One region of the Streptosporangium sp. NBC_01755 genome, then DNA from elsewhere that is predicted to be linked to it. Evidence: predicted binding sites of a transcription regulator. Region 1 holds the regulator's gene; the other holds the start of a gene.

The links. The regulator HrcA, encoded in region 1, represses chaperone genes, less so after heat shock. The targets are predictions, from matches to a motif close to TTGGCACTCTCNNNNNGAGAGTGCCAA.
Region 2: groL (chaperonin GroEL) is a predicted target of HrcA. The motif match lies at 1,770-1,796, and genes of this name have one in related genera.

Annotation. Positions count from the first base shown of each region.
Region 1 covers NZ_CP109131.1:5,627,530-5,634,777, reverse strand. Annotated here, with positions in the region: gene OG884_RS26905 (hypothetical protein) at 1-127, shown strand, start outside; gene OG884_RS26900 (16S rRNA (uracil(1498)-N(3))-methyltransferase) at 320-1,051, opposite strand; gene dnaJ (molecular chaperone DnaJ) at 1,163-2,299, opposite strand; gene hrcA (heat-inducible transcriptional repressor HrcA) at 2,314-3,327, opposite strand; gene OG884_RS26885 (hypothetical protein) at 3,511-4,251, shown strand; gene OG884_RS26880 (DUF3097 domain-containing protein) at 4,310-5,125, shown strand; gene OG884_RS26875 (DUF4870 domain-containing protein) at 5,268-5,771, shown strand; gene hemW (radical SAM family heme chaperone HemW) at 5,785-6,996, opposite strand; gene OG884_RS26865 (glycoside hydrolase family 18 protein) at 7,135-7,248, shown strand, end outside.
Region 2 covers NZ_CP109131.1:2,910,388-2,917,635, forward strand. Annotated here, with positions in the region: gene groL (chaperonin GroEL) at 34-1,659, opposite strand; gene OG884_RS13360 (cold-shock protein) at 2,046-2,246, opposite strand; gene OG884_RS13365 (MoaD/ThiS family protein) at 2,601-2,876, opposite strand; gene thrC (threonine synthase) at 2,899-4,191, opposite strand; SAM riboswitch class I at 4,206-4,347, opposite strand; gene OG884_RS13375 (S1 family peptidase) at 4,617-6,128, opposite strand; gene OG884_RS13380 (S1 family peptidase) at 6,397-7,248, opposite strand, start outside.

The sequences.
Region 1 (7,248 bases):
GAGGACGCGGCCCCCGGCTCCCTCGGAGAGCCCGTGCTCGGCCGATGAGTGCGACACGTCGGACGACGTGTCGCCCCCGATGCCGACGGAGGCGAACGTCCCCGCGCCGATCCCGGTCAGCAGCTAGGGCACCGTCCGGCGGATCCTGCCGTGGCGAGGATCTGCAGGGTGGCCTCTCGGCGCGCAGATGGGGGCCTCGGCCTACCGTGGTGGCCGGCGGCAACGCGGCGGGGCGCCGTCCGACCGGCCGCGGCAGACAGAAGACCCAAGGGACCCCAAGGGACCCCAAGGGACAGGGCCAAGGGGCGCCGTCCGGGGATCACCAGCGGCCGCTGCGCGTCTGGAGCACCGCCGCCGCGACGACACCGGCCGTCGAGGTACGCAGCACCGTCGGCCCGAGCAGCGCCGGCACCGCCTTGACCTCGCGGAAGACGGCGATCTCCTCCTGCGACACCCCGCCCTCCGGGCCGACCACCACGACGATGTCGCCGCCCGCGGGGAGCGGAAGGCCGGACAGCGGGGAGGCGGCCTCCTCGTGCAGCACGACGCCGAGCGCCGCCGCCGACAGCAGGGCGGCGACCCCGGCGGTGGAGACGAGCTCCGTCACCTCGGGCAGGCGGAAGCGGCGTGACTGCTTGCCCGCCTCACGCGCCGTGGAGCGCCAGCGGGCCAGCGCCTTGGCCGCGCGCTCGCCCTTCCACTGGGTGACACACCTGGCCGCGGCCCAGGGGACGATCACGTCCACCCCCGCCTCGGTCATCATCTCCACGGCCAGCTCGCCCCGGTCGCCCTTGGGCAGTCCCTGGACCACGACCAGGCGAGGGGACGGCATGGGCACCTCGTGACGGCGCAGTACCTGGACCCGGAGCGAATCCCTGCCCGCCTCGATCACCACGCACTCGGCGACGGAACCCGCCCCGTCTGTCAGGTCAAGCCGCTCCCCGGCCCGCAGCCGCCGTACGGCCGCCGCGTGACGCCCCTCGGGGCCGCCGAAGACGAACTCCGGCCTGACCAGGTCGGCGGGTTCGGCCAGGAAGACCGGAACGGTCATGGGCCGTCGGGGCGGGCCGTATCGTGGCGACACGACCGGGAACGGGCCGCGTTGCCGCGGCGCGGCCAGGAACGGACCGCGCCACGCCCACGCGACCCGGGGCGCTCCGGGTCAGCGGCCATTGAAGGCATCCCGCAGCCGGGAGAAGAAACTCTGCTGCCCGGGGGCGAACTTGCCGGGCGGGCGCTCCTCGCCGCGAAGCCTGGCGAGCTCCTTCAGGAGGTCCTCCTGGACCGTGTCGAGACGGGAGGGGGTCTCCACGTTCACATGGATCAGCAGGTCGCCGCGGCCGGTCTCGTTCAGGCGCTGCACGCCGCGGCCGTAGAGCGGGATCGTCTGCCCCGACTGCGTGCCGGGACGGATGTCCAGATCCTCGGCGCCATCGAGCGTCTCCATGGTCAGGATGGTGCCGAGCGCCGCCGCGGTCATCGGGATCTGCACCGTGCAGTGCAGGTCGTCGCCGCGCCGCTCGAAGATCTCGTGAGGGCGCTCGACGATCTCCAGGAACAGGTCGCCGGGCGGGCCGCCACCCGGGCCGATCTCGCCCTCGCCGGCGAGCTGGATGTGGGTGCCGTCCTCCACCCCGGCCGGGATGCGGACCTTGATGGTCCGCCGGGTGCGGACCCGGCCGTCGCCGGAGCACTCCTGGCAGGGGTGGCGGATGATCGACCCGAAGCCACCGCACTGGGGACAGGGCCGGGAGGTCATCACCTGACCGAGGAAGGAGCGGGTGACCTGGGAGACCTCGCCCCGGCCATGACACATGTCACAGGTGTCGGGGTGGGTGCCGGCGGCGGCGCCGGAGCCCGTGCAGACCTCGCAGACCACCGCGGTGTCGACGACCAGCTCGCGGGTCGTGCCGAAGCCCGACTCCCGCAGGTCGAGCTCGACCCGGATTGTGGCGTTGCGCCCGCGACGGGCGCGCGAGCGGGGGCCGCGGCCACCGCCGCCGGCCGCGCCGAAGAAGGCGTCCATGATGTCGCTGAACGGGAAGCCCGCGCCGAAGCCACCGGCCCCCGCACCACCCGAGGCGAACGGGTCGGCACCCATGTCGTACATCTGCCGCTTGCTGGAGTCGGACAGGACCTCGTAGGCCTGAGTGATCTCCTTGAAGCGCTCCTGAGTCTCAGGGTCGGGGTTGACGTCGGGATGCAGTTCGCGCGCCAGGCGTCGGTACGCCTTCTTGATCTCTTCCGCACTGGCGTCACGGCGCACCCCGAGGGTGCCGTAGTAGTCGCTCTTAGCCACTTTTCGTTGACCTCTTATGATGCAGCCAGGATCTGGCTGACGTAGCGTGCCACCGCGCGCACCGCGCCCATCGTGACCGGGTAGTCCATACGCGTCGGGCCCAGCACACCGAGCCGGGCCAGTTGCTTGTCCCCAGAACCGTATCCGGCGGCGACGATAGACGTGCCCTGGAGTCCGGTGTAGGGGTTCTCCGAGCCGATCCGCACGGTCAGCGCCGACAGGTCGGAGGTCTCACCGAGCAGTCGCATGAGCACGACCTGCTCTTCCAGAGCCTCCAGCACATCGCGGAGCCCGACGGTGAAGTCGGCTCCCGCAAGGTTGGCGGCCCCGGCAAAAACAATCTTTTCATCGTGCCTGTCCACCAGGGACTCCAGCAGCACCGACAGGATCGTGGCCGCGAGCGGCCGGTCCTCTGCGGGCAGCCGCTCAGGCAGGTCGGCGACCTTGTCGGGGACGCTGGTGAGCCCGCACCCGTCGAGGGAGGTGTTGAGCACCGCTCGCAGATGGGCCACACGCTGCTCGTCCGCGACGTCGGGCAGCTCGACGACGCGCTGCTCGACCCGGCCGGTGTTGGTGATGAGCACGAACATCAGCCGGCGCTCGTTCAGCGGCACCAGCTCGACGTGCCGGACCGTCGAATTGGTCAGCGTCGGGTACTGCACCACGGCGACCTGACGGGTGAGCTGGGCAAGCAGCCGCACCGTCCGCATGACGACGTCGTCGATGTCCACCGCACCCGCGAGAAAGCTCTCGATGGCCTTACGTTCCGCGCTCGAGAGGGGTTTCACCTGCGAGAGCCGGTCGACGAAGAGCCGGTAGCCCTTGTCCGTGGGCACCCGGCCGGCGCTGGTGTGAGGCTGGGCGATGTAGCCCTGCTCCTCCAGCACCGCCATGTCGTTGCGGATCGTCGCCGGGGACACCCCCAGACTGTGCCGATCCGCGAGGGCCTTGGAGCCCACCGGCTCGTTGGTGGACACGTAGTCCTCGACGATGGCGCGAAGCACGGCGAGCTTCCGGTCGTCGACCAACGTGGTCACCTCCCTGCCTGCGTTCAAATGGGAAACACGAGGCCTGGCACTCTGTGTTCCCGAGTGCCAAGTGTACGGCCCCCGTGCGGAAGGCGCGATAAGCAAGAGCTGCGGATGATGATGCCAAGCCTTTGGCAAGTCAACTGCTATCGCGCTTCAAGCGGCCCCCTGCACAATTCGTACATGTCCAACGATTTTGGTTCTTTTCCGGGCGACGCCCCCCGCGGCCCCGGTTACGGCTCCCCCCAGCAGCCGTATGGCCAGCAGTCCCACCAGGGCGGCCCCTCCTACGGTTACGCACCTCCCGGCTACGGCGCCCCGCAGGGACCGCCGCCCACCGGGAAGATCAAACCCGGTATCGGGTGGATCGTCGGCGTGTGGCTGCTCGCCCTGCTCAGCATCATCGTCGGCATCGGCGGCTTCGCCGGTGGCGTGCTGGGTGCGGTCAACAGCGCGGCACCGACGAAGACGTTCGCCCCCGGCGAAAACGCGACGGTCACGCTCAACCCGGCGGACAAGCCGGCCATCTACGTCTCCACCAGCGGACCCACCAACTTCGAGTGCACGCTGACGGGTGGCACCGGCACGCCCCGCCTGCAGAAGCCGACCATCCAGCAGACCGTATCGGGCTCCAACGGCGTCGTCTGGGAGATGGGCCTGCAGATCGGCGTGGACCAGGCAGGCGACTACCAGGTCACCTGTACCGCCGACCCCGCGGAGGGCACCACGTTCGGCGTGGGCCGCGAACTCGCCGCCGAATCACTGGTCGGCGGGACGGTCGCCCTGTTCGCAGTGCCCTCCGCCGGGATCCTGCTGGCCATCATCGTGACGATCGTCGTACTGGTGAAGCGGAGCAACGCCCGCAAGCGCCGGGCCGCCGCGTCGGCGGGGCAGTGGGGGCAGCCGGGACCCTACGGCAGGTGACGCCCGCGTTTGCTAGCGTCCCAGGTGATCCCTGGCGAGAGATGGTGGGCGGTCGGTGATGTACGAGCGTGATGTTCTGGCGGGAGACTGGCGGCGCCCCCGCAGGGGGAGGATTACCCAGGTGCCCGCCGAGCTCGACCTGGTCGTCGAGGACGCCGACGGCGGCTTCTGCGGTGCCGTGGTGGCCTGCGACAAGGAGGCCGTCACCCTGGAGGACCGCTTCGGCCGCCGGCGGATCTTCCCCCTGGAGCCGGCCGCGTTCCTCCTGGAGGGCAAGACGGTGACGCTCGTGCGACCGGCCACCGCGCCGCGCGGCCCCCGGCGGAGCGCGTCGGGCTCCATCGCGGTGGAGGGCCTGCGGGCCCAGGTGGCCGGGGAGAGCCGGATCTACGTGGAGGGCGTGCACGACGCCGCGCTCGTGGAGAAGGTCTGGGGCCACGACCTGAGGGTCGAGGGTGTGGTCGTGGAGTATCTGGAGGGGATCGATCACCTGCCCTCCGTCGTCGAGGAGTTCGGCCCGGGCCCCGGCCGCCGCCTGGGTGTGCTCGTCGACCACCTGATCCCCGGTTCCAAGGAGAGCCGGATCGCCGCGCGGATCTCCTCACCTCACGTGCTGATCGTCGGGCACCCGTTCGTGGACGTCTGGCAGGCGGTCAAGCCGCAGGCGCTCAAGATCTCCTCCTGGCCGTCGGTGCCGCGCGGCGTGCCCTGGAAGGAAGGCGTCGTCGCCGCGCTGGGATGGCGGATGGAACCCGGCGACGCGTGGCGCCGCATCCTCGGATCGGTGACGACGTATACCGATCTGGAGCCCGAGCTGCTCGGTCCGGTCGAAGAGCTGATCGACTTCGTCACGGTTCCCGGCGAGGATGGCTAGTGTTCTGTTCCTCAACGGAGGGTGCGCACGCGCGGCCGAAAACCTGATGCTGTCAGGGTGGCCTCCCCGGCCGCCTGGGCCGGTGTGGATCTGTGCTTCCGATAAGGACGTCGCACTAGGCCGTCAACCCGTCAGGAGGGCCATGAGCGAGAATCTCGGGGAATCACCGGGCGAGGACCGGACAAGGCGCTTCGGCGCCCCTCCACCCGGCCAGTACGGTGGCCCCGGCCAGTACGGCGGGTACGACCAGTACGGCCAGTATGGCGGGTACGGCCAGCCGGCGGGTTACGGCTACCAGGCGCCGCCGGGAACCTACGGCCCGCGGCCCGACAGCGACGACACCACCATGGCGATGCTCGCCCACCTGCTGGGCCTGCTGACCAGCTTCGTCGGCCCGCTGGTGCTTTACCTCGCCAAGAAGGACGAGTCACCCTACGTGCGGGACCAGGCCGCCGAGGCCCTCAACTTCCAGCTCACGCTGTTGATCGCCTATTTCGTCTGCATGATCCTGGTGCTGGTGCTCATCGGCGTCGTGCTGATGTTCCTCCTCTGGATCGGGTCGATCATCATGGTGGTCATCGCCGCGGTGGCGGCCAACAGGGGGGAGAACCACCGCTATCCGATGAGCATCCGCTTCGTCGGCTGACCGGGGCCGGAGCTCAGGTGAGGTCGCGGACCAGGGCGTCTGCCAGCAGGCGTCCGCGCAGGGTGAGCACCGCCTGGCCCGCCTTGAACGGCCCCGTCTCCAGCAGGCCGTCGGCCAGCGCGCGGGCGACGACCCGGGGACGTTCGAGCTCCCTGAGCGGGAAACCCTGGGCGAGCCGCAACTCCAGCATCAACCGCTCCACCGCCCGGTCCTCGGGCCCCAGCACCTCTCGGGCGTGGGCGGGCGAGGTGCCCGCGGCCAGCCTCCTGGCGTAGGCGGCGGGGTGCTTGACGTTCCACCAGCGGGTGCCGCCGACGTGGCTGTGCGCCCCGGGACCGACGCCCCACCAGTCGCCGCCGGTCCAGTAGAGCAGGTTGTGCCGGCATCGCCCGGCCTCGGAGGTCGCCCAGTTGGACACCTCGTACCACTCGAACCCCGCCTCGGCCAGCATGGCGTCGGCGATCAGGTAACGGTCGGCGGCCACGTCGTCGTCGGGCATCGGGAGCTCGCCCCGCCTGATCCTGGCGGCCAGCCTCGTCCCGTCCTCGACGATCAGCGAGTACGCGGAGACGTGGTCGGGTCCCGCCTCGATCGCCGCGGCCAGCGAAGCGCGCCAGTCGTCGTCGCTCTCCCCCGGCGTGCTGTAGATCAGATCAAGGTTGACGTGCTCGAACCCCGCCTGCCTCGCCTCCCGTACGGCCAGTGCCGGGCGGCCGGGGGTGTGGCGGCGGTCCAGCACCGCGAGCACGTGCTCGCGGGCGCTCTGCATCCCGAAGCTCATCCGGTTGAACCCGCCCGCGCGAAGCTCCGCCAGGTAGGCGGGATCCACCGACTCGGGGTTGGCCTCGGTGGTCACCTCGGCGCCGGGAGCGAGCCCGAACTCCTCCTCGATCGCCCCCAGGATCCGTACCAGGTCTCCGGCCGGCAGCAGGGTCGGGGTGCCCCCGCCGAAGAACACGGTCTCGACCGGGAGGCGCGCGGCGCCGAGGTTCGCCCGCGCCCGCCGTACCTCGTCGACGGCGGTGTCCCCGTAGTCCCGCTGCGAGGCACCGGGGCCGAGCTCCGAGGCCGTGTAGGTGTTGAAATCGCAGTAACCGCACCGGGTCACGCAGAAGGGCACGTGGACGTAGAAGCCGAAGGGCCGCTCGCCGAGCCCGGCGAGCGCGCTCTCGGGGAGCTCGCCCGAGGCGGGTACGGGATCCCCGTCGGGAAGTGTGGATGGCACGCCCCAAGTCTGCCGCTCCCGGCGCGATGCCCGGGACGTCGCCCCGGTCGCGGAACGCCTGCCGTTCCATGTCCTGCCGGGTGATCCGAGGCGCCCGGCCGTCCACCGGTCAAAACGCCGCAGGCCGTTGACGGCCGGATCGCACAGGTCTACGATCCGGGAAAACTTAAAGGAAAGTTTCCTATAAGTTACTATTCCGACGCCACGGTCCAGGGCTATGACCTGCACGGCCCGTGGGAGAAGATCACCGGC
Region 2 (7,248 bases), 2.7 Mb from region 1:
GGGGTCGCCTCTTTTATGTGAAAGCGGTTGGACTTAGAAGTCCATGTCGCCGCCGCCGGGCATGGCGGGGGCGGCTCCGGCCTTCTCGGGCTTCTCGGCGATGACGGCCTCGGTGGTGAGGAACAGCGCCGCGATGGACGCCGCGTTCTGCAGGGCGGAACGCGTCACCTTGGCCGGGTCGATGATGCCCGTCTCGAACAGGTTGACGTACTCGCCGGTGGCGGCGTTGAGGCCCTCACCCGGGGGAAGGTTACGCACCTTCTCCACGACGACGCCGCCCTCAAGGCCGGCGTTGACGGCGATCTGCTTCAGCGGCTCCTCAAGGGCCTTCCTGACGATCGCGGCGCCGGTGGCCTCGTCACCGAAGAGCTCCAGCTTGTCGAACGCCTTGGCGCCGGCCTGCAGCAGAGCCACGCCACCGCCGGGAACGATGCCCTCCTCGACGGCCGCCTTCGCGTTGCGAACGGCGTCCTCGATGCGGTGCTTGCGCTCCTTGAGCTCGACCTCGGTCGCCGCGCCGGCCTTGATGACGGCCACGCCGCCGGCCAGCTTGGCGAGACGCTCCTGGAGCTTCTCGCGGTCGTAGTCGGAGTCGGTGTTGTCGATCTCGGCGCGGATCTGGTTGACCCGGCCGGCGATCTGCTCGGCGTCGCCGGCACCGTCGACGATGGTGGTCTCGTCCTTGGTGACGATGACCTGACGGGCACGGCCGAGCTGGTCCAGGGTGGTGGACTCCAGCTTGAGGCCGAGGTCCTCGCTGATGACCTGGGCACCGGTGAGGATGCCGATGTCGCCCAGCATGGCCTTGCGACGGTCACCGAAGCCGGGCGCCTTGACGGCGACCGAGCGGAACAGACCGCGGATCTTGTTGACGACCAGGGTGGCCAGGGCCTCGCCCTCGACATCCTCGGCGATGATCAGCAGCGGCTTGCCGGCCTGCACGACCTTGTCGAGAACCGGGAGCAGGTCCTTGTTGGCGGACACCTTGGAGTTGACGACCAGGATGTACGGGTCGTCAAGGACGGCCTCCATACGCTCCGGGTCGGTCACGAAGTACATCGAGGTGAGGCCCTTGTCGAAGCGCATACCCTCGGTGAGCTCAAGCTCAAGGCCGAAGGTGTTGCTCTCCTCGACGGTGATGACGCCTTCCTTGCCGACCTTGTCCATCGCCTCGGCGATCATCTCGCCGATCTGCGGGTCGCCCGCGGAGATGGATGCGGTGGAGGCGATCTGCGCCTTCGTCTCCACGTCCTTGGCCAGCTTGGACAGCTCCTCCGACACGCGCTCGACGGCGGCCTCGATGCCCTTCTTCAGGGACATCGGGTTGGCGCCGGCGGCGACGTTGCGGAGACCCTCGCGTACGAGAGCCTGAGCGAGCACGGTGGCGGTGGTGGTGCCGTCACCCGCGACGTCATCGGTCTTCTTGGCGACCTCCTTGACGAGCTCGGCCCCGATCTTCTCCCACGGGTCTTCGAGCTCGATCTCCTTCGCAATGGAGACACCATCGTTGGTGATGGTGGGGGCGCCCCACTTCTTCTCCAGAACGACATTTCGGCCCTTGGGGCCGAGGGTCACCTTGACGGCGTCCGCGAGCTGGTTCATGCCACGCTCGAGACCGCGCCTGGCGTCCTCGTTAAACGCGATCATCTTGGCTGCCATACGGCTAGACCTCCCAGAGACAGGGTGGCTTGCACCGGACCGAGCCGACGCCCGCGACGGCATGTGGGCCCACGACTCCGTTCGGTGGGCCCCATCGCCTCGATCCAGGGTTGGCACTCTCTATGTGCGAGTGCCAACAATGTGTTTAGCACTCTACCCTGTCGAGTGCAAGCCACGATCCCTTGACCTGCGCCGCGCCCGAAGCGGACATCCGCTCCGGGCCACGTCAGCGCATGCTCCGCGTCATGTCGGTGTGCGTTCCGCGCAAAGCGAAGGCCCGGCCCGCCGATCGGGGAGGCGAGCCGGACCTAGGGGGTGAGGATCCAGCGGACCGCACTGTCGCGGGATCCACCGGCTCCTCCCGGCGAGTTCACGGGACGGCCGCGTCAGACCGCCCGGACGGACTCCGCCTGGGGGCCCTTCTGCCCTTGGGTGATCTCGAACTCGACCCGCTGGCCCTGCTCGAGTGCACGGTAGCCATCCATCATGATCGCGGAGTAATGGACGAACACATCCTTACCACCGTCTACCGCGATGAAGCCGTAGCCCTTGTCCGCGTTGAACCATTTGACGGTGCCCTGCGCCACTTGCGACTCCTCTTACTGGACTTAAGGACGACGCCCATTCCTCTCGCGAAGTCCTCAATCTCCGGGGCGGACTTCGCCACATCGATCGCCCTCGACCATACCTGTGGGAACCGGTAGGGCAACAGAGTCAAGCACCAAACTAGTTCTTTACAAGAGCATTTAGCGCGAGAACATAGTTTGACTATCACTATTAGTTAGTTAAAGATTACATTATCTTTCCCCCTGGCGAATACCGGCCCGCGCCACAAAGCACGACACCCGCACGCGGCCGGAGCCGGGCGGGTGTCGTGGAGAGGCGTCGCGGGCGCCCCGGGAGGGAAGCCGGGTGCGACCGGGGCGAGTCGGGCAGCGGGCTCAGCCCCCGGCGACCGCCGGGATGATGGAGACCTGGACACCGGAGGGCGTTGCCGTGTCGAGGTTGTCGACGAAACGGACGTCCTCATCTCCCACATAGACGTTGACAAAACGGCGGATCTTACCCGTTTCATCAAAAATTCGGGCGCCGATCCCCGGGAAGTCCGCGTCAAGCTTCTGAAGGACGTCGCGCAGGGTCTCACCTTCTCCGCTCACCTCGGCAGCACCGCCAGTGTAAGTCCGGAGAATCGTCGGAATCCGCACAGAAACGCTCATAATTCAGTACCTTTCACGATTTCTAGGCGATTGCCGCACGAAATGCGTCAAGAGAGGGGCGAATCACAGCGGTGGGGCGCGCCTCGGCGGCCACCGCGTCGAGGGTCTTGAGACCGTCTCCGGTGTTGAGAACCACGGTCTCCGCTTCCGGGTCGAGCCTTCCCTCCGCGACCAGCTTGCGGAGCACCCCGACGGTGACGCCTCCGGCGGTCTCGGCGAAGATGCCCTCGGTCCTGGCCAGCAGCCGGATCGCGTCGACGATCTCGGGGTCGGTGACGTCCTCGACCGCGCCGCCGGTGCGGCGGGCGATATCCAGCACGTACGGGCCGTCGGCAGGGTTGCCGATCGCCAACGACTTGGCGATCGTGTCCGGCTTCACCGGGCGGATCACGTCGTGGCCCGCCTTGTAGGCGGCGGAGACCGGGGAGCACCCCTCGGCCTGGGCCGCGAAGATCTTGTACGGCCTGTCCTCGACGAGGCCGAGCTCGATCAGCTCCTTGAAACCCTTATCGATCTTCGTGAGCTGTGAGCCCGATGCGACCGGCACGACGATCTGGTCGGGAACGCGCCAGCCGAGCTGCTCGGCGATCTCGTACGCCAAGGTCTTGGAGCCCTCCGCGTAGTACGGCCGGAGGTTGACGTTGACGAAGCCCCACTTCTCGCCCAGCTCATCGCCGATGAGCTCCGAGCAGAAGCGGTTCACATCATCGTAGGTGCCCTCGATACCGATGAGCCTGCCCCCGTACACGGAGGCCATGACGACCTTGGCGTGCTCCAGGTCGGCGGGGATGAACACGCAGGCGTCCAGCCCGGCCCGCGCGGCGGCGGCGGCGGCGGCGCCGGCCAGGTTGCCGGTGGAGGAGCAGGAGAGCGTGTGGAAGCCGAAGTTGCGGGCCGCCTCGACGGCGATGGCCACCACACGGTCCTTGAAAGAGTGCGTGGGGTTGCCGGAGTCGTCCTTCACGTGCAGCGAGCGCATGCCCAGCTCGCGAGCGAGGTTGCCCGCGTTGACGAGCCTGGTCCAGCCGGGCTCCATGTTGGGCTTGGAGGCCACGTCGGCGGGGACGGGCAGCAGCGAGCGGTAACGCCAGATGTTGGCCGGCCCCTCGGCGATCTGCTCCCGGGTCACCCGCCCGAAGTCGTAGGCGATCTCAAGGGGTCCGAAACACTCGGCACAGGCGAAGCTCGGGCCGAGGTCGTAGCGGGCACCGCACTCGCGACAGGACAGTGCCACGGCGGGACCGAAGCGCTGGTTTTGCGCGTCTTCGGCATGACCGGGCGAGACGGTGGGATTCTCAGTGCTTGCGAGCGCCATGAAGCGAGGCCTTTCCCTCATCTTCGTCTGCGGACCACCCTGGTCACAGACCGGAATTGGCACCTGTCCCGGTTGACCTCGTTCAGATCACGAGTCTTGACCGGGATGGTTGCCGGGGCTTCGCAGGGCCGATCCCTCCACCCCTCTGGATGAGCAAATATTCAGTTGGAAACCTGACATGCAGGCCTTAAGCACTCTACCCCGACGTGGCGCGACCCCGACCACTTGTCTCACTGTACGAGACATGGCGTGTTACCTGCCGGACATACCGCCCTGGACCACAGGACGCGTCCCCTCGTTGCCGGAAGACACCGCTCACGGCGGACGTCCCGTGGAACCTCCCGCGCCCTGCCCGGACCGCGAAAGGACCAGGAAAGGACCGCGAAAGGAGCGCGCGCGGACCGTGAAGGACCGCGAGAGGCGGGTCAGGGGGACTTCGCTTTCAGCGTGTAGGGGCCGGAGCCGCTCGCGGAGACCAGGCGGTAGCGGTAGAAGCCGGGCAGGCCGATGTAGCTGATCTGCTCGTCGGGACCCGCGCCCTCGGAGGTGGCGACGGTGACCCAGACCGACCGTTGCCACCTTTGGAGGTAGAGGTCGAAGTCGACGCCTTCACCACCGTCCAGGCAGGCGGAGTGCGTGCCGGTGACGGCGGCCCGGTAGTAGCGGCTCGGCTGCGAGACGGACTGACCGTCGTTCAGCGTGCCGGTGTAGGTCTTCGGATAGCCGGCGCAGGTCTTCGGATCAGGCGCGACGACACCTGGTGGGTGGGCCATGTCGTTGGTCAGCAGGGTCAGGTCGTAGGCGGCGAGGATCTCGTTGACCGGCTGGAAGTAGGTGATACCGCTGGTGGTGCAGTTGCCGGAGCCACCGGAGGTGACCCCCTGGGCCTGGTCCACCGAGATGAACGAGCCACCCGAGTCGCCCGGCTCGGCGCAGACACTGGTACGGGTCAGCCCGTGGATGGTGCCCTGGGGGTAGGTGACGCTGGCACTGAGTTGCCGGATGAGGCCGCAGTGCCAGTCGGTGGTGGAGCCGGACCGGCAGACCGAGGCACCCTCCAGAGCCGCCCTGGAACCGGCGACGGGCACGGCGCCGCCACTGCCGTTGCTCACCACCGGCTTGGGCGTCCAACCGGCGTTCACCTCGACCCAGGCGTAGTCACGGCCGGGAAAGGCCGACGCCTTGAAGACACCCTGGGGTATCCGGTTGAAACCGGTGGTGGCATCACCCGCCTTACCGCAGTGGCCGGCACTGACGAAACCCGCCTGGGTCCCACGCATCACCGAGAAACCGACGGAGCAGCGATTCGAACTGCCGATGTAGTAGGCGTCACCGCCCTGCACGTCACTGAGGAGCCGGGGCCGCTCGGTGGACGGCACCACCTTCACCACACTCGAGTCGGCCCCTGCGGCCTCCACGAGATCCTCGGTTGCCAGGGGGCTCTTCGACAGGATGACGATCCTGTTGTTCCTGGCGTCGACGAAGCGCACGTCTCCCCCTTCGCCACGTCCCGGCAGGTCCACGTTAAGGTCGCTGATCAGCCCGGCGAGTTCCGCCAGCGACCGTTTGACGAGTTCGGCTCTGGCACCCGCCGCGACGATCGTGGAAAGGTCGGCGGGGTCGGTGGTGGCCACCACGAGGGTCTGCGCGATGGTTCCCATCAGCCACGAGCCGCCGAAACGGTCACCGAGCGCCTCGCGGAGGTCTACCTCGATCCTCGACATACGGATCTCGTTGGCCAGACGTTCCTGCACCTGTTCCTTGGTCAGTCCCAGGTCGCGTTGGAGCGCCTCCAACATGCCCGACGGCGGTTTCCAGGCGGACGCGGCGACCGGAACACCCTTCGTCCGAGGTCTGGCGACGGCCGGCACGCCCGTCAGGGTGAGCGCGGTGACCGCCAGCACGCAGCCCATGGCGACGACATGTCTGCGGGACATCGATCCCTCCTCGACCTCGGCTTTCACAGCAAGAGGGGGAGAGCACCCCGCAGCACAGACCGATCATGCGATACGGGCAACGCCACCCTAATCCAGCCGTTGCCCCCAACCTCCAAAACGCCACACGCCACGCGGCAGACGATTTGAACCGGGCCGCTCGGCGGCATGTCGGCCTGGACCGCGAAGGACCGCGAGAGGAGCGCGAAAGGAGCGCGAAAGGAGCGCGAAAGGAGCGCGCGAGGACCGCGAAAGGGCCGCGCGAGGCGGGTCAGGGGGACTTCGTTTTCAGTGTGTAGGGGCCGGAGCCGCTCGCGGAGACCAGGCGGTAGCGGTAGAAGCCGGGCAGGCCGATGTAGCTGATCTGCTCGTCGGGACCCGCGCCCTCGGAGGTGGCGACGGTGACCCAGACCGACCGTTGCCACCTTTGGAGGTAGAGGTCGAAGTCGACGCCTTCACCACCGTCCAGGCAGGCGGAGTGCGTGCCGGTGACGGCGGCCCGGTAGTAGCGGCTCGGCTGCGAGACGGACTGACCGTCGTTCAGCGTGCCGGTGTAGGTCTTCGGATAGCCGGCGCAGTCCTGCTTGCCCGATGGGATGGTGCCCGGGGAAACGTCACCCGACGAGGGGGCGGTGCTGGCGGTCAGCAGGGTCAGGCCGTAGGCGGCAAGGATCTCGTTGACCGGCTGGAAGTAGGTGACACCGCTGGTGGTGCAGTCGCCGGAGCCACCGGAGGTGACCCCCTGGGCCTGGTCCACCGAGATGAACGAGCCACCCGAGTCGCCCGGCTCGGCGCAGACACTGGTACGGCCCAGCCCGTGGATGGTGCCCTGGGGATAGGTGACGCTGGCATTGAGTTGCCGGATGATCCCGCAGTGCCAGTCGGTGGTGGAGCCGGACCGGCAGACCGAGGCACCCTCCAGAGCCGCCCTGGAACCGGTGACGGGCACGGCGCCGCCACTGCCGTTGCTCACCACCGGCTTGGGCGTCCAACCGGCGTTCACCTCGACCCAGGCGTAGTCACGGCCGGGAAAGGCCGACGCCTTGAAGACACCCTGGGGTATCCGGTTGAAACCGGTGGTGGCATCACCCGCCTTACCGCAGTGGCCGGCACTGACGAAACC